DNA from 3 places in the Daejeonella sp. AP26 genome. Region 2 is predicted to be linked to each of the others. Evidence: riboswitches for the same ligand, from Rfam matches in the RefSeq annotation. Region 2 holds a riboswitch; each other region holds the start of a gene.
The links. A riboswitch is a leader RNA that binds a small molecule or an ion and turns the genes downstream of it on or off. The one in region 2 is predicted to bind cobalamin.
Positions count from the first base shown of each region.

Region 1 (6,414 bases), 1.7 Mb from region 2:
CGGTGGTCCTTACGCCGGACTGGGACTTAACGGTAAAGAAAGGGATGGAGCGCCAAACGTTTTCCGCGGAATAGCGGGTACTGATGGCTTTACTAATACTGACTTTGGCGTTAACCTGATTGTTGGAACAGAATTGAAATCAAGACTCAGCTTGAGTCTGCAGCAAAGTGTCGGTTTGGATAATGTGGCGCCGGCGGGTCATAGGTTTGCTGGTGAATCCAGGTTGGCGGATATTAAAAATAGGGTGAGCTCGGTTTCGATTGGGTACAAGTTTTAGACAATATGTAACCCCATAATACTTTTCAGCAGCATTACCCCAGGCTTGATTATCCCGAAGAGATAAAACGTTTGTAGACCCTGGGCGAAACAAGCCTTCGACCCCTTCGGAGTCGAACATCCTAATTTAGACTCGTTCCTATAGACCTTTGATGCCTTCAGCATCAGAATGCCGGCTTGCAGGCAAGCGATCGTTTATTTCAACTACGAAACTTAGCTAGCCGGTCAAAATAGGCTGAGCTGTCCCGTCACCTTCTCCACTTTCTGACGAATCTCCGGCTCGCCGAAATTGGAGAGTGAAATACCCAATAACCGGATCTTCTTTTCTTCCGGAAAGGTGCTTGTCAATAGTTGTTTGGCAGTTGTGCTGATGGTTTCGAAATCTGCAACGTGAGTGACGAAGGATTTGTTTCGAGTGATTTGCCTGAAGTCACTGTATTTGATCTTTAAGGTGATGGTGCGACCTTTCAGATTGCGTTTTTCTAAACGCTTACAAACGAGCTCGGCGATCCGGTCGAGCTCAGCTTCCATTTCTTCAATGTCTGTCAGGTCGCGGCCGAAGGTGTCCTCAGCAGCTAAAGATTTGGTTTCACGGTGTGGCTGTACGGGACGCTCATCAATGCCTCTGACAATCCGGTAGTAGAAGCGGCCCGCTTTCCCAAACCTTTGTATCAGTTGCTCTTCAGGAAGTTTCTTAAGATCAGCACCGGTATGTAAACCCATACTCTTCATCTTCCCGGCAGTTACTTTGCCTACCCCATGAAACTTTTCAACCGGCAGATTTTCCATGAAGGCTTTAATAGCTGAAGGGCCTATGAATTTTAAGCCATCCGGTTTATTAATATCCGAGGCTATTTTGGCCACAAACTTATTGATGGAAACCCCGGCGGAAGCAGTTAACTGCAACTCGTCTTTGATGGCCGCTTTGATCTGCTGAGCAATCTCGAGTGCGGAGCCAATATTAAGCTTATCTTCGGTAACATCCAGGTAGGCTTCATCCAGCGATAATGGCTCGATGAGATCGGTATAGCGGCTGAAGATTTCGCGGATCCTTGAAGAAACTTCTTTGTAGGCATCAAACCGCGGGCGTACAAACAGGGTATGGGGACAAAGCTGCAAAGCCTGCTTAGCGGACATGGCCGAGCGGATGCCGTACTTACGGGCTTCGTAGCTGGCCGCCGCCACCACTCCTCCGCGACCTTGTGGTGAACCACCCACAACGAGAGGTTTGCCGCGGTATTCCGGATTATCACGCTGTTCCACCGACGCGTAGAAAGCATCCATATCAATATGAATGATCTTGCGGTGGGCTGTTACTGGTGGAATCATGGATCGGTTTACAAAAGCAAATTTACGATTATGGTAATATGGCAATGTGAGAATTTGTTAATGTGCTAGTAGGGGAATATGGTAATGTGGTAATACGGAAATGTGCTAATGTGAGGCTGTGGTTCCACTGTCGGGAAGTTTCTTGAAAATTTCTACATGAATTGCTATATTGAAGTAGTACGATCCTGCTGAAAGCTGATTGCTGAAACCTAATACCTGATACCTAATACCTGATACCTATTTGTTAACAACTCCACTCCTGTTCATAAGTTCCCCTTTGCGGCTGCAGACGAAAGAATACCTTTGCATTAATAAGTTCTTTCTTATAGATCATTCAAGTTCATATCCGGGTATACATTGTATTCGGATATGATTAAAAGGGAATCGTGTGTAAACCACGAGCTGACGTGCAACTGTAAATAATCGTATCATTTGATGCGGTTATCAGCCAGACACCTGCCATAATGATTTTGTCAAAACTTTCACGAATAAGGTTTTGGCGAAAGCCCGTACGCGTTACAACGTCCTGTTGTTAATGCCCATCTGACTTTTGTCAATTCCTGTAAAGCTTTTTTATACCATCATTTATGCAACAGGAAGAAGTATTGTTAAAAGAGAATAAGGATCGTTTCGTGATCCTTCCCATCAACTATCCCGCTATCTGGGAGATGTACAAAAAACATGAAGCCAGTTTCTGGACGGCTGAAGAGATCGACCTTTCGGCAGATCAGAAAGACTGGCAGGCCTTGAATGGCGGCGAAAGGCATTTTATTTCGCATGTTCTGGCCTTTTTTGCCGCCAGCGACGGGATTGTCAATGAGAACCTCGCGGTCAATTTTATGCGTGAGGTACAGGTGCCTGAAGCCCGCTGTTTTTACGGCTTTCAGATCATGATGGAAAATATCCATTCGGAAACCTATGCGCTGCTGATCGATTCGTATGTTAAAGATCCCAAAGAAAAAGACCGGCTATTCCATGCTATTGACACCATCCCCTGTGTGCGTAAGAAGGCAGAATGGGCATTGCGATGGATCGACAAAGGTTCTTTTGCCGAACGGCTTGTCGCTTTTGCGGCTGTCGAGGGCATCTTCTTTAGCGGCAGCTTCTGTTCCATCTTCTGGCTTAAAAAACGAGGCCTGATGCCCGGACTAACCTTCAGCAATGAGCTTATCTCGCGGGATGAAGGACTTCACTGTGAGTTCGCCTGCCTGCTTTATGGCATGCTGAAGAACAAGCTTCCACAGGAGGACGTAATTGCTATCATACAGGAGGCCGTTGAGATCGAAAAGGAGTTCATCACCGAAGCGCTCCCGGTCAACCTGATCGGAATGAACAGCGGCTTGATGAGTCAGTATATTGAGTTTGTTGCCGACCGCTGGCTGGACGAGCTGGGCTGCGAAAAGATCTACCAGGCTACGAATCCTTTTGATTTTATGGAAATGATCTCCCTGCAGGGAAAAACCAACTTCTTCGAGAAGCGAGTGGGTGATTACCAGAAAAGTGGGGTTCTGTCGGCCGGAGAAATGCAGGGCTTTTCGCTGGATGAGGAGTTTTGAGAGAGGTTGGAGGTTTAGATTGAAGGGAAGAGGCTATTGCCCAGACCTAACACCTAATACCTAACCCCTAATACCTAATACCTAATACCTAAAAAATGTTCGTAATAAAAAGAGACGGAAAACAAGAATCCGTAAAGTTTGATAAAATAACAGCCCGGATAGAAAAGCTGTGCTACGGTCTGTCAGCCCTGGTTGATCCGGTCGAGGTAGCCAGGAAAGTGATCGAAGGTTTGTACGACCGGGTCACCACCTCCGAACTGGACAACCTAGCTGCTGAAACCGCAGCTTCCTTAACCACCACGCATCCGGATTATGCTTTGCTGGCTTCCCGTATTGCAGTCTCTAACCTGCATAAGAACACCATCAAATCGTTTTCGGAAACAATGCGAACGTTGCACGACTATGTGGACAGCAAGACCGGAAAAAAAGCTTCGCTGCTGGCGGACGACGTTTGGGCCGTTATTGAAAATAATGCGGAGATCCTGGATAGCTCCATCATCTATGACCGTGACTTCGGCTTCGACTATTTTGGCTTTAAAACTCTCGAAAAGTCATACCTTCTGAAGACGGATGGGTGCATAGCCGAACGTCCGCAGCACCTGTTCATGCGGGTATCTGTGGGTATTCATAAGGAGAACCTGGATAGTGTAATCAAAACCTACCACCTGATGAGTGAGCGGTGGTTCACGCATGCTACGCCCACTTTATTTAATGCGGGAACGCCCAAGCCGCAGATGTCGTCCTGTTTTCTGCTGACGATGAAAAACGACAGCATTGAAGGCATATATGATACGCTGAAACAAACGGCCCGAATCTCCCAAAGTGCCGGGGGCATCGGATTAAGCATTCATAATGTCAGGGCGACCGGCACCTATATCAGCGGTACCAACGGTACCAGTAATGGTATTGTGCCCATGCTAAAGGTGTTTAATGATACCGCCAGATATGTGGATCAAGGTGGGGGGAAACGTAAAGGTGCTTTTGCGATATACCTGGAGCCATGGCATGCGGACGTATTTGATTTTCTTGACCTGCGCAAAAACCACGGTAAGGAAGAGAACCGTGCGCGCGACCTGTTCTACGCCCTATGGATACCCGATCTGTTTATGAAACGGGTAGAAGCAGATGGCGAATGGAGTCTTTTCTGTCCGCATGAAGCCCCCGGTTTACACGAGTGCTTCGGAGAAACGTTTGAGGCGCTCTACGAAAAATATGAAAGCGAAGGCCGCGCCCGCAAGACCATTAAGGCACAGGAACTATGGTTTGCTATACTGGATGCTCAAATAGAAACCGGAACACCTTATCTGCTCTATAAGGATGCCGCAAATAGCAAATCTAATCAGCAGAACCTGGGAACTATTAAAAGCTCTAATCTTTGCACTGAGATAATAGAATACACTGCTGAAGATGAAATAGCGGTATGTAACCTTGCCTCCCTGGCTTTGCCACGCTTTGTAAAGGAGGGCAGTTTTGATCATGATAAGCTGTATGAGGTTACTTACCAGGCGACAATCAATCTGAACCGGATCATTGACCATAACTACTACCCGGTAGAAGAAGCAAGAAATTCGAATGTGCGGCACCGGCCTGTTGGCCTGGGGGTCCAGGGTTTGGCGGACGCTTTTATCTTGCTTCGACTGCCATTTGAAAGCATGGAAGCGCGCAAGCTCAACAAAGAGATCTTTGAAACAATTTACTTCGCGGCGATGACAGCCTCTAAGGATCTGGCCATAAATGAAGGAGCCTACCAGACCTTCAAGGGGTCCCCCATATCCAAAGGGAAGTTTCAATTTGACCTCTGGGATATCCGGCCCGACAGCGGCCGATGGGACTGGGACCATCTGAGGAAAGAAGTGATGGAAACCGGCGTTAGGAACTCGCTGCTTGTGGCCCCTATGCCTACTGCTTCTACTTCTCAGATACTGGGCAACAACGAGTGCTTTGAGCCTTATACCTCTAACATTTATACCCGCCGGGTTCTAAGCGGTGAGTTTGTTATTGTTAATAAACATTTACTGAAGGATCTGGTTGGTCTGGGCTTATGGAACACGGATATCAAAAACCAGATCATTTCTGCGAACGGATCAATCCAGGGTATAGATGCTATCCCGTCACATATTAAGGAGTTATACAAAACTGTGTGGGAGATCAGCATGCGGACCATTATTGACATGGCTGCCGATCGCGGGGCTTTTATCTGCCAGTCGCAGTCATTAAACCTCTTTGTGTCTTCACCGAGCGCCGCCAAGTTAACGTCTATGCACTTTTACGCCTGGAAGAAAGGGCTAAAAACCGGAATGTATTATCTCCGAACACAGGCAGCCAGCCAGGCGGTGAAATTCACTGTAGAAAACCAGGGTGGCAAGACAATGGAAGCGGTAATTCCGCAGTATACAGAAATTGCAGAGATCGAAGCAGGAGCATCTTGTTCAATGGAAGAAGGCTGTATCAGTTGCTCCGGTTAACGTGGGAATATGTTAATGTGGTAATGCGGGAATAGGGAAAATGCTAGAACCGAATAAGTTAATTCCCTAACGATTTTCTAAGAGCTGATTGCTGACAGCCAAATCGATTGCTGACAGCTTAAGTTTAACAGGCTGCTATTCGATCAAATGAATAACAGCCTGTTTTTATTTATCTAAATCATTTTTGCCTAAGCATTCAAATCCAGGCTTTCCACATACGTGTTTCCAAAAGGATCGGTTGCGGTAACTTTAATTGCTTTTACACCAGCATCCGGTTTAACAAAGAAAAGGTGATTTGTAAGGTTTGGTTCAACCCATGCTCTCGGTTTTGGTTTTTCTTTTCCGAGGAACATCTCGTAAGCCCACGGATCATAAGTTGTGCGTTGCTTGGGCGGGCCCATAGGTTTATCATCTGCAAACCATTCGACGTTCCAGTTTTTATCGTAATTCCAGATATTCACACAGGCTTCCCCGGGAAATTCGGCGTGCTTTCCAACAGGATAGATCCGTAGCTGATGACTCTTTGGCTTACCTGTGGCTTTGTAATACCAGCTGACCTTTTCGCCATCTACTTCGTAAACACCATAGCCATTTGGAGTTCCGTCGCCGCAAATGGGACCGGTCCACCAGGCACCGCAAACTGTACCATGATTGTGTTCTGTTATATTCCCTTCTATCCATACTTCGTTGAAATGAGTGTGACCAGACATGAAGTGGACTTTAAAGGGCTCAAGCAGATCATATAAGCGCTGGCGATTAATCACTACACCTCCCAATTCTGGCTCTAT
Region 1 covers NZ_CM155286.1:3,898,271-3,904,684, reverse strand. The annotation lists gene AC1MCB_RS16615 (porin family protein) at 1-277, shown strand, start outside; gene dinB (DNA polymerase IV) at 502-1,605, opposite strand; cobalamin riboswitch at 1,927-2,083, shown strand; gene AC1MCB_RS16605 (ribonucleoside-diphosphate reductase small subunit) at 2,193-3,161, shown strand; gene AC1MCB_RS16600 (ribonucleoside-diphosphate reductase subunit alpha) at 3,257-5,626, shown strand; gene AC1MCB_RS16595 (calcineurin-like phosphoesterase C-terminal domain-containing protein) at 5,815-6,414, opposite strand, start outside.
Region 1: another riboswitch for cobalamin. It lies ahead of AC1MCB_RS16605 (ribonucleoside-diphosphate reductase small subunit); the one in region 2 lies ahead of metE (5-methyltetrahydropteroyltriglutamate--homocysteine S-methyltransferase).

Region 2 (6,414 bases):
AAGTCTTCCAGGGTTCGCTTGTCTGCTGCTAATGCCCGTTCAACATCCTGGCCTGTTTTGGCATATATGCTGGCTTTCGTTTTGTCCCAATCGAATGATCTGAAAATATCTGTAAAGCTACTCATCTAAAAAAGAGGTTAAGGGGCTGCTTGCCACAGCATGAGTTACCGGTAAGGCCAGTTTGGCTTCATAGGCCATCCGTCCGGCCTCTACAGCCATTTTAAACGCTTTGGCCATTTGTACAGGGTTACCGGAAACAGCTATGGCGGTATTCACCAGTACAGCATCGGCCCCAATTTCCATTGCCCATGCCGCGTCAGAGGGCGATCCGATACCTGCATCTACAATTACAGCTACATTACTTTGGCTGATAATGATCTCCAGGAAGTCAACGGTCTTTAACCCCTTGTTACTTCCGATAGGCGAACCCAATGGCATGACGGCCGAAGTGCCCGCATCTTCCAGTCTTTTGCATAACACAGGGTCGGCATGTATATAGGGTAATACAATAAATCCCATTTTTGCCAATTCCTCCGTCGCTTTTAGGGTTTCGATAGGGTCGGGCATTAAATATTTAGGATCGGGATGAATTTCCAGTTTGATCCAGTTAGTTTCCAAAGCTTCGCGTGCCAGTTGAGCAGCGAAGATGGCTTCCTTAGCATTCCGTACGCCTGATGTATTAGGCAACAGGTTCATATGAGGATATTTCAGCCGGATCAACAGGTCGTCCCCTTCATTATTTTTAACGTCAACACGCCTGAGGGCAACGGTTACCAGTTCCGACCCGGAGGCCAATAACGCTTCTTCCATTAAAGCGGATGAACTGAACTTACCGGTTCCGGTAAACAGGCGCGAACTAAACGTTTTGTCGGCTATTGTCAACATGATTATTTAAGGTTTAGGTATTGAACTTGAAGAAAAAGCGTTTAATTGGCCATACATCCGTCGAACCAGCTCAGCCCGGTTAGCCGCATAGGTAATGGTACCGGATACGGCAATTCCGTAAGCGCCGGATTCCATTATTCCAGCGATATCATCCTGTAAAATACCACCTATAGCAATAATTGGAACCGGCGCCGGCGCCAATTTTTTCATGATCTCATTAATTCCCTCCCAGCCGAGTATGGGGCTTAATTCTTGTTTTGTATGGGTAAACCGGTAAGGGCCCAGACCTATGTAATCAACACCTTCGGCTATTCTCTGTCCGATATCCCGGAAAGTGTTCGCGGTTCCGCCAATGATTATTTTGGAGCCTGCAATTTTTCTTGCCAGGCTGACCGGCATGTCCTGTAAACCAAGGTGCACTCCAGATGCGCCTACCTTCAACGCGATCTCAAGATGATCGTTAACGATCAGTTTAGCCCCGTGCTGGTTACATAACCTCTTCGCTTCTAGCGCATACTCCAGGATGACATCGGCGGGCTGATCTTTAACCCGTAATTGTATCCACTTACATCCGGCCTTCAGGGCCTGACTGATGGCGGTGAGGTGCGACCCGTTTTCCGGTTGCTGTGAGATATAGTGTAATTTATCAACCATGATGATACTTTATTTGTGAAGCCAGATTTCTTTTAATTGATTAAAGCGCGCAAGTGCCTGATCCGGCTCATTCCAAAGGGTTCCCAGAACTGCGGCGCCATCAAAACCCATCGCTTTGACTCTGGTTAAATTAGATGTGTTCACTCCCCCTAAGGCAATTACTTTCGGCCTGTTCGTATCGTGGTCTAACTTGAAACCTGCCGGCAACCTGCTTTGATAACCGGGCTTTGATATACTATCAAACACAGCCCCGTAAAAAACATAATCAAATCGCTTTATCCCGGGCAGTATTGCCAGGTTATGAACAGACGTGCTTAGCGTATATCCGTCATCCAGCTGCTTTTGCCATTGATTTGTATTTGATTTCATTCGCGCGCGTTCTGTATAATGCAGCCTTTTCATACCAAAGCCGGCTGCTATCTGATGAAACTGATGCAGGGCGATCCGGTCATAGAACCGGGGTGCTATTCCATTTATTAAATCGGTTACTGTCTGGATTTCACTTCCGGGTTTCCGGATGTGAAAGTATCTCAAACCCAACTGAAACAGGTCGTTAATAATGATACTTTCATCAGCAACAGCAACCGGGCTTGAAATCACCATCAGGTCCATCATTTATAAGTAGATCTCACTTCCTTTCTGTAAAAATTCCTTTGATTTTTCTTCCATACCTTTTGACAACGCATCAGTTTCGCCCATGCCGTTTTCTTTAGCGTAGTCGCGTACATCCTGCGTGATCTTCATGGAACAAAAGTTTGGCCCGCACATGGAGCAGAAGTGGGCGATCTTGGCACCATCGGCAGGCAGGGTTTCATCATGAAATTCTTTGGCGGTATCCGGATCTAACGACAGGTTAAACTGGTCTTCCCATCTGAACTCAAAACGCGCTTTACTTAAAGCATTGTCCCGGTATTGTGCGCCTGGGTGACCCTTGGCTAAATCAGCAGCATGAGCGGCAATTTTATAAGTAATTACCCCGTCCTTCACGTCCTTTTTATTCGGCAGGCCCAGGTGTTCTTTGGGTGTAACATAACAAAGCATAGCCGTACCGAACCAGCCGATCATGGCCGCTCCTATAGCTGAAGTGATGTGGTCGTACCCCGGTGCAATATCCGTGGTTAAGGGGCCTAAAGTATAAAATGGAGCTTCGCCACACTGGGCCAATTGCTTGTCCATATTTTCCTTGATCATATGCATGGGAATATGGCCCGGGCCTTCAATAATCGTTTGAATATCGTGTTTCCAGGCAATTTTGGTGAGTTCACCTAAAGTTTCCAATTCGCCAAACTGCGCGGCATCATTGGCATCGGCAATACATCCGGGCCTTAAGCCGTCACCTAATGAAAAGGCGACATCATAAGCTTTCATGATCTCGCAGATCTCTTCAAAGTGTGTATACAGAAAGTTTTCTTTATGATGAGCCAGGCACCATTTAGCCATAATAGAGCCGCCTCGTGATACAATTCCTGTAATACGCCTGGCTGTAAGCGGAACATAACGCAACAATACACCTGCATGGATAGTGAAATAATCCACGCCTTGTTCGGCTTGCTCGATCAGGGTATCCCTGAAAAGTTCCCAGGTCAGGTCTTCGGCTTTGCCATTCACTTTTTCCAATGCCTGGTAAATAGGCACCGTGCCGACAGGTACCGGCGTATTTCGGATGATCCATTCCCGGGTTTCGTGAATGTTCTTTCCGGTAGACAGGTCCATAATCGTATCGGCGCCCCAGCGGCAGGCCCAAACCGCTTTCTCTACTTCTTCTTCGATACCGGAGGTAACTGCCGAGTTGCCGATATTGGCATTGATCTTTACCAGGAAGTTACGCCCGATGATCATCGGCTCGCTTTCCGGATGGTTGATGTTCGATGGAATAACAGCCCGGCCAGCTGCCACTTCCTGGCGTACAAATTCGGGTGTAATATATCCTTTGGGTGTATTGGCACCAAAACTTTGGCCGGGGTGCTGATGTGACATCACCTCATACTGGTCGTTCAATTGCTCTTTCAATAAATCGATGCGCTGGTTTTCCCGGATAGCTATGTATTCCATTTCGGGCGTGATAATGCCCTTCCTGGCGTAGTGCATCTGTGATACATTCATTCCCGGCTTTGCCCTATAAGGTTTGCTGATGTGCGCAAATCGTAATGCGTCCAGATTTTGATCATGGGCGCGCTGGTTTCCGTAGTCTGATGAAATATGTTCCAGCTGTTCTACATCGCCACGGTCTATGATCCATTGCTCACGCAGCCGCGGCAAACCTTGTTTCACATCGATCTCTGTATCCGGATCGGTATAGGGGCCGCTGGTATCATAAATAGTGACGGGCGCATTAGGCTCTGTTTCGCCAAATCGCCCATGCAATTTAGTTTCAGCCAGGCTCACTTCACGCATCGCTATTTCGATGTTATGCAGCTGACCTTTGACATAAATTTTGCGTGACCCCGGGAAGGGTGTACGGCTGATCACTTGTTCTCCAGGAATGTTTTCAGTTTTCATAATTTGGGTGTGTAATTATCCGCCTTGGGTGGCTTTGATGATAGTGAGATTATCGCCGGGATTTAAAAGGTGGCCTGACCAGTCGCCTTTAGCAATAATTTCCTGATTGACAGCAACAGCGATGCCTTTGGCAGGCTGTTGAATAACAGTGTCAAGCATTTGCTGCAGGGAGCAAGGGATAACAATGGGATAACTTTGCTGGTTTACGGTAATTTCCATCCTGTTTAAAATTTAATAAACTAAAGGAATGGACCCGTTGGAGGAATGGTAAACAACTTGTAAGTTGTTCTACTTTTCCCTTCGGCAGTACTAACTGCATCAGGTTCAAAGGGTATTTCTCAGCGCAAGGCACCCCTAAAGTTTTTGTAAAGGTATAAAGTATTACTAGTTTATTTAATTTTTATTCTGGTCTTGCAATCTCCTGATGGAATTGCCCTGCTATGCAGCCATAATTTGTTGGTCTGAACGGGCATATACCAATTCCGCCTGCCCGTCTTTTTTAACCACCCAAAGTTTGGTGAGGACAAGCCTCTCCTGGCAGGACAGGAATGAAGAGGCACTTAACCTGACGGATATAGACTCCCGAAAGGTATGAGAGCGGGTAATATCGCAATCCTGAATAAACTTATTTGTGAGGTAAGGCTTCAGCAATTACATCGTTATTACTTACATTTGCGCCGAAACAAGTTCTTTACTTTCTTCATCAACCAGTATAGGTTTTACTTAATTGTAGATTAATAGGGAATCGTGTGCAAATCACGAGCTGTCGCGCAACTGTAAGTAACACAAAAAGTTTTTGCCAATTATGTCCACTGCCGGTTTCCGGAATGGGAAGGACGGTAAAAATGTTACAAGCCAGGAGACCTGCCACTTACTGAATTGACAATGCTTTCGCGATTAGAAGCTATGGTCAGGTCTGGTTTGCTTAATAAATCCTGAATGGATTTGATTTGGGTCATATACTCTAAAGACAGGCAGTATTCACACTTTCCATTTTCTTATCATAACGCATTGCGAAGTTTAGCTGAAGAGCTTTTAACCGATTTATTCATTTAATCATTAAAAGAAAATGCTAACGCAAAACCTCGGCTACCCGCGAACTGGTAGCCAACGTGAGTTAAAAAAAGTCTGCGAGAACTATTGGGCAGGCAAAACGGGGCTTAAAAGTGTGCTTACCGTAGGGAAAACTATCCGTCATGAAAATTGGCAGATACAAAAGGATGCAGGTATTGATCTGATCCCATCAAACGATTTCTCCTATTATGACCATGTTTTGGATCATTCACTAATGTTCGGAGCAATTCCCAAACGTTATCATAAAGTGATACAAAAGAACGGGAATGAAGAACTTGATCTGTACTTTGCTATGGCCCGCGGCTATCAAAAAGACGGACTGGATATCAGTGCTATGGAATTGACCAAATGGTTTAATACCAATTACCATTATATCGTCCCGGAGTTTTATAAAGATCAGCAGTTTAAGTTATTTTCAACTAAGATTATTGATGAGTTTTACGATGCCAAACAACTTGGCATTATGACAAAACCTGTGCTGATCGGCCCGGTGTCTTACCTGTTATTAGGTAAAGAAAAAGAAGCGGGTTTTGAAAAGATTGACCTGATCAAAAATCTTCTGCCGGTTTACATTGAAATATTGAATAAGCTGAACGGTCTTGGCGCAGAGTGGGTGCAATTCGATGAACCGTTTTTATCGCTTGATCTGAGTGAGAAAGAACAGACGGTTTTTAGAGCGACTTATAAGCGACTACGTAAGGAATTTCCATTCTTAAAAATCGTATTGGCTACCTATTTTGAAGGCCTGGGAAACAATATCTCTGTAGCTACCGCTCTGCCGGTGGATGTATTACATATCGACGTGGTTCGGGCACCACAACAACTGGAAGAGGTGATGGCACATTTGCCAGATAAAACAATACTGTCATTAGGCATTGTAGATGGCCGTAATATCTGGAAAAATTATTTTGACGGGTCGCTTGCTATTATTGAAAAAGCGAAAGAGAAACTTGGTTCTGAGCGGGTATGGATAGCGCCGTCGTGCTCTTTGATCCACTCACCCTGTGATCTGAACAACGAAACAAACGAAGCTGTGCTAACTTCTGAAATCAAGCAATGGCTGGCTTTTGCCCGACAAAAAGTGACAGAGCTGGTACTGTTAAGAAACTTATCCGCTGGTAACACGGGCGCGGGTATTGAACGTCAGCTGGTGGAAAACAGGCGGGCCAATGAGGCGAGGAGAAGCTCTGTGCTGATTAAGAACCAGTCGGTTAAAGAGCGTGTGAGCAGCATTACTGAAAAAGATGACAAACGTACCAGTATTTTTCAGGTAAGAAAACTGCAACAGCAACAGCTATTAAA
Region 2 covers NZ_CM155286.1:2,148,890-2,155,303, forward strand. The annotation lists gene thiH (2-iminoacetate synthase ThiH) at 1-125, opposite strand, end outside; gene AC1MCB_RS09230 (thiazole synthase) at 118-885, opposite strand; gene AC1MCB_RS09235 (thiamine phosphate synthase) at 892-1,539, opposite strand; gene AC1MCB_RS09240 (thiamine phosphate synthase) at 1,549-2,142, opposite strand; gene thiC (phosphomethylpyrimidine synthase ThiC) at 2,155-4,038, opposite strand; gene thiS (sulfur carrier protein ThiS) at 4,054-4,257, opposite strand; TPP riboswitch at 4,317-4,404, opposite strand; cobalamin riboswitch at 4,736-4,924, shown strand; gene metE (5-methyltetrahydropteroyltriglutamate--homocysteine S-methyltransferase) at 5,108-6,414, shown strand, end outside.

Region 3 (6,414 bases), 610 kb from region 2:
CAATGATCATCGCGCAATGGCCCTGGTGTATGCCGCACTCGGAGAAAAAGATCAGGCATTTGAATGGCTTCAAAAAAGTTATGAAAGGCACGAGGAATCCTTATGCAGTCTTAAAATTGATCCCAAGTTTGACTCTTTGCATTCTGATCCCCGGTTCAATGAGCTTCTCGATAAAGTTGGAGTCAACTTAAATACCCGACACTAATACCTGAACTGAAATTTATGCAGGCTGGGCAAATGCTTTTTCTCCCGTTTCAATTCATGAGAATACAGAACTCGTCCAAGGTTTTTCATAAAAGGATAGCATACAGTCTCGTATTCGTACTTGCTGTCGTTATAAATTTCATCCTCATTTGACTGAACCACCGCGGTCAGCATAAATTCTACCTTATTTTTAAAGTCCACGAAGTAGGCATTGTCGATAATATAGCCGTACGAATCCCCGTATTTATTAAAGATCCGGACGTCAGGGTCTATCACGGCGTCCTTTTCGCGTCCGTAGTACAGCATCTTGCTATAAGAAGGCCAGAATTCTGTTGAATCATATTTAGGAAAGTCACTTTCGGAAGGCAGCATCGACATGTATTTGTAGATCAGCTTATAATCATCCGCTCTAAGATTAAAACGTTCTTTTTTAGGGAAAGCTTCCGGAAAGAAGAGCTTTTTCAGCACCAGTTGCTGGTCCTCAACGGTATAAACGTTTTTATCAGCAAAGGAGTAGGGTTCATTAACCAGATGATCATTTGCGTCCATATAACCCTTTCCCCGAGTCAGGTTCTGCAGTTCAAGGGGGTAATCCTTCGGGTCGTATTGAGCTTTCTGGCTGTATACCAATTTATCGCCATTGTAAAAAGAGATGGGGTTAGTATGCTTCGCTGATTCTCCGGAATCGCCAATCGCCAGCCGGTTTAAGATCCTGCTCTTTGTTAAACCATTTTTCTGAAGCTTTTTATTGATCTCAGCCCTGCCCACAAATTCATAGATCCGGTTGTAAGCATCATTATCACTGGTTAAAAGAATTTTTTTAATGTAGTGATCGATGTTGGGTAATCCTGTCTGAGATGAACTGTCTCTCCGCACTTTGGTTTGTCCGGCAAAACTGCTGTCGGTCAGCATGGTCGACTCCTTAGTCAGCCCTTTGATATCTAAGCTGTTGATTTTCTCCAAAGCAAAAATGGCAGCGGGCAACTTTACTGTACTGGCCGGATAGAAGTACCAGGACGGATCCAGACGATAGCCAAATGACTTGAAATGCGGCATGTTATCTTCATCCCGTTCTATTCGGGTAAAGAGTATCTGTATTTCATTTTTAGTGGGATTCTTTAAGATATTGCCGAAAAGCACCTGGTTGTCCTTCAGTAATTTCTCTAAATATTGAGTATCGATATAATCTTTTGACTGGCTATAAGAACTCTGGAAAATCATTAGAATCAATAAAAAGATTAACATGCCTTGTTTCATCTGCTAAATATAAAGAATATGTCAGGATGATTTATTGGCAGAATGGGTTTGTAAATACTTCAGGTTGTTTTACATTTGCAGCGCTTTTGGTTCCCGGTGTCGCAATCGGGATGAAAAGGGAAAACGGTGTAAATCCGTTACTGTCCCGCAGCTGTAAGCTCCAAGTACCGGCGTTCAATCTAAGTCACTGTTCTGTAGAATGGGAAGACGAACCAAGGGGAGTAAGTCAGAAGACCTGCCAAAGATTTATTAATTCATAGCTTTCGGGGATTGAAGCTTGAATGAGCGTTTACGGTTACCGTATACGGTCATTTAAAGTATTCTGATGTACTGTTTGCTGTGAGTATTTATCACTCACAACAAAATGAAAACAAAAAAGAATTATGTTGCTGCAGGCCTGGGGCTTGCACAACTGGTATTGCTGAGCGGCAATGCCCTGGCTCAGCAGGAGCCTGTGCGAGACCTGAATGAAGTGGTTGTAACCGCAACCCGATCCTCCAAGAAACAGTCTGAAATTGGTAAAGTTGTCCGGGTGATTTCCGCCGAAACCCTTTCAAAAAGCCAGGGCCGCAGTCTCCCTGAGATCTTAAACAACGTCGCAGGATTAACTATCGGCGGCAATGGCAATACGCCCGGCGACATCAAAGCTGTTTATCTGCGAGGCGCCGCGCCTGGAAACACGCTGATCCTGATTGACGGGATTCCCGTTAATGACGCTTCGAATATTAGCGGCGAGTATAATATCGCAGCCCTGCCGGTTGAGCAGATCGAACGCATAGAGATTTTGAAAGGCGGGAATTCCACCTTATATGGCTCTGATGCCGTTGCAGGTGTTATAAATATCATCACCAAAAAAGGCTCTGGCAAACTCACCGCAAGCTTACTGGCTACAGGCGGAAGCTACGAGACTTACAAGCAGGTGTTAGGGCTGAATGGCCAGATCGGTAAAACATCTATCGCTATCAATGGCTCGAATTTAGATTCGAAGAACTATTCTACTGCTTCTCCAGCGCAGGGAGAAACGAACTTCGATAAAGACAACTTTACACAACGGTCCGTAAGCTTAAATCTCGGGCAGCAGGTCTCAGAAAGTTTTCTACTAAGAGCGAATGTACAGGCGAACGGTAACCAGGCCGGCCTGGATAATGGCGCTTTCGCCGATGCTATCGACTACAATTATCGCAAAAACTCTATTCTTGCTGGTTTAGGCGGAAAGCTAAACTTCAATAACGGCGACTTCAACTTTAACCTGAGTCAAAATAATGTGAAAAACCTGTTCGACAACCAGGAGTCAATAACGAATAACAAAGGAGAGATCTCTCAAATTGAAGCAGGTGTGAATTATCAGCTGCTGAGCTTCCTCGATCTCACCAGCGGGGCCAGTTTTAAACGATCAGCTACAGAACAAAGCAATCCATATTCCGCTGCACTTGTGGCTGATAACGATATCAAGAGCTTATTCACCTCGCTGTTCTTTAAAACCAACAGCGGTTTCCATGCAGAGTTGGGCGGACGGGTGAATGATCATAGCCAATATGGCGAAAATTTCACTTACACCGTCAACCCTTCGTATGTATTTAATGACCGGTACAAGTTCTTTGTAAACGTTTCTTCTGCCTACCGCGTTCCTTCGCTATACCAGTTGTTTTCAGAGTATGGCAACCTGGATCTAAAACCCGAGACCTCGCGCACCTATGAAGCTGGCTTTGACTTTGATCTGCTTCCGCAGAAGTTGAATGTTAATGTTTCATATTTCAATCGGGAGATCGAAGATGTAATTGATTTCGGTCAGCTGAGTCCGAATCAATTCGGCTATATCAATCAGAATGAGCAGAAAGACAAGGGCTTTGAAATAGAACTGAGTACTAATCCTTTCCAGGCGGTGAGTTTAAATGCGTTCTATGCCTATGTAGACGGTGAGATGACCTCGCCATCCGCCACTGCATTTAACTTGTTCAGGCGTCCTAAAAACACCTTCGGTGCCAGTATGGGAATTAGCATGGGAGCGAAGGTTGATGTTAATTTAACTTATAAGTTCACCGGAAACCGGGAAGACTTCTATTTTGACTCTTCATTTAACCAGGTGAGCGCCACGTTAGCTTCTTATAATATGCTGGATGCTTATATTCAATACAAGCCGGCTTCTAAACTTACTTTGTTCGCGGATGTTAAAAATCTATTAGACGAGGATTACCTCGAGTTCGCCGGGTACACCACCCGGGGTTTAAACTTCAACGCCGGTTTAAGGTTAGAGATCAGGTAAGGGTTGTTGTTATTTGAATAGCGATGGGAGGGATCTCATCGCTATTTTTGGTTTAAGCGTTATCGTGGTTTCACGCAAAGCGCGCAAAGTTAATCGCAGAGATCGAAAAGAGAATAGGTTTAGGTGCTATGCTTTGCGCGCTTTGCGTTTTCTTAGCTACTTTGCGAAATACTCAGCAAGCTTTTAATTTTAAAATGACTAGAATATCCTAATATAAAGATGAGCAAAGCAGTAGTCTTCTGGAGCGGCGGTAAGGATGCCGCTATGGCGTTACATAGAGCACAACAGGATCTCCAGACCCACGTTGTCGGATTAGTTACTACTCTCCACAAGGGAACAAACGAAACGGCAGGCCACAAGATCAAGGAATCCGTGCTCGCCAGGCAGGCGTTACAAACCGGTTTACCCTTACATAAAATGTGGGTAAATGCGATGTCGGACAATAATGAATATGAGAATGAATTATTTAAAATCTCTGCCCAATTAAAAGACGAAGGCATCAGCACCGTTATTTACGGGGACATATTCTTACAGGATATAAAAACCTACCGAGAAGACTTGCTGCACAAAGCAGGAATGACCGCTCTTTTTCCTTTATGGCAAATTGAATCCGGCGTGCTAATGAATGACTTCATCGAATCAGGATTTAAAGCCATCACCTGCTGCATTGATCATGCTGTTCTGGATGAGCGTTTGTTAGGTAAGGAATTGAATAACCGGTTTCTGGAAGATTTACCTGAAGGTGTTGATCCTGCAGGCGAAAATGGCGAATTTCATACATTCTGTTTTGACGGACCAGTTTTCAAACAGCCCGTTAAATTTGAAGCAGGCGCAAGCCATTTTGAATCATTTGACATCAAGTCAACGAATAAAACGGTCAGGAACACATTTGCATATATTGACATTATATGAGCAGAAAGAAGATTGTGGTATTAACAGGGGCAGGTATCTCAGCGGAGAGTGGCCTGCAAACCTTCAGGGATGCGGATGGCTTATGGGAAGGACATAACGTCTATGATGTTGCCACCCCTGAAGCCTGGCAACGAGATCCGGTGATGGTGCAGGAATTTTATAACATCCGCCGAAGGTCTGTTCTGAAAGCCCAGCCTAATGATGCACATAAAGCCCTGGTATTGCTGGAAGACAAATACGATGTGCACATTGTCACGCAGAACATTGACGACCTGCATGAACGGGCGGGTTCTAAACAAGTGATTCACCTGCATGGCATCATTACCAAAGCCCAGTCAGAAAAGTATCCACACCTCACTTATGATATCCAAGGTTCCGACCTAAAGATGGGAGACCTGTGTGAAAGAGGATATCAACTCAGACCGCATGTTGTATGGTTCGGCGAGCCGGTACCGTTGATTGAAAAAGCTATTGAGATCTGTAGTGTGGCTGATATGGTAATCGTTATTGGTACATCATTGCAGGTATACCCGGCTGCGGGTTTGCTGGATGTACTTCCATTAAATACTGAAGTTTTCTTGGTTGACCCAAAAACAACCGTGACTCATTCCAATAAGATCGTTCACATCAAAGAGAAGGCAGTCCGCGGAGTACGTATGCTAGTTAACGATCTGATGGAAAGAAGCTGAACAACCCCTAACACTCAACACTAGTTTTGTTATAATTGAAAAACCCCGGCTTTAGCGTCCGGGGTTTTTCAATTTATGTATATGTAAAAACGGTTACCTGTTAATTAATACTGGATAACGCTTAGATAACAAATAGAAACTTCCGAAAAGAACACCGCTGAAAAGAAGGTTTCCAACAACCATGTTATTCAAGAATGGAAGAGCCGCAACATATGAAGCAATGATCCCCTGCATGTTGTGCGGATACAAACTCACCGGATAGAGCAATGCAAAATTAGTAAGCAGATAAAATATCAGAGCACCCCCTATTGATGACAAAGCAACGTTAGGAACCGAAACTTTTTCACGGATTAGAAATCCGCAGAGAACCATAGCAGTAAATGCCAGGTAAACGATCATACTAAAACCATTACCGATAAATAGATCTGAAATCGCCATAGCTGCCAAAGGCATGATAAAGGCCAGGCGTCTGTCATTGAATTGAGCGCCTGAAAATATTGCTAACGCGCCAATAGCAGTGAAGTTCCAGATATGTGGAATTAACAGGGGTAATGCTCTGGTTAAGGCTGCGCAGATTATTAGAATAGTTAAAACTAAAAATCTCGGAGATCTGATTTGTTCTGTCATGCACCAAAATTATGATTTTTTTTTGGATGCTATGCTGTGAAATAAAAATCTATCATCAGGTATTTAAATCTCCTTTATTTGGCACTTTTGACCGTCAGAATAAAATTTCGACACGTTTTACAATAGTCTATTTATCAGCTACTTGTATAACTCTATATAGAGTGCTTATCCATATAAGAATGACTTTTATATATATGGGAGTGGCTGTTTGCCAAATTAAATTCTGTTTCATCTAATAAATTACTTAATATCAAGTATTTATATCCAATTTTTAAGGCTATTGAGCTCGCTTTTTAAGCTCTAAGGATTTCTGGTCTATCTACCGATGGGTTAGTATTATTTGACAAACATGAACGAAGTCCCGATATCGTATTCGCCTGAACACAAATCTCCAGGCGTCAGTTTTATCCAGCGGTTAAAATGATCAGATTATCTCCCTCTAGTATTCGGAACTGTAATTAA
Region 3 covers NZ_CM155286.1:1,534,194-1,540,607, reverse strand. The annotation lists gene AC1MCB_RS06660 (tetratricopeptide repeat protein) at 1-205, shown strand, start outside; gene AC1MCB_RS06655 (serine hydrolase) at 202-1,425, opposite strand; cobalamin riboswitch at 1,532-1,718, shown strand; gene AC1MCB_RS06650 (TonB-dependent receptor plug domain-containing protein) at 1,826-3,724, shown strand; gene AC1MCB_RS06645 (Dph6-related ATP pyrophosphatase) at 3,944-4,636, shown strand; gene AC1MCB_RS06640 (SIR2 family NAD-dependent protein deacylase) at 4,633-5,325, shown strand; gene AC1MCB_RS06635 (DUF6580 family putative transport protein) at 5,419-5,952, opposite strand.
Region 3: another riboswitch for cobalamin. It lies ahead of AC1MCB_RS06650 (TonB-dependent receptor plug domain-containing protein); the one in region 2 lies ahead of metE (5-methyltetrahydropteroyltriglutamate--homocysteine S-methyltransferase).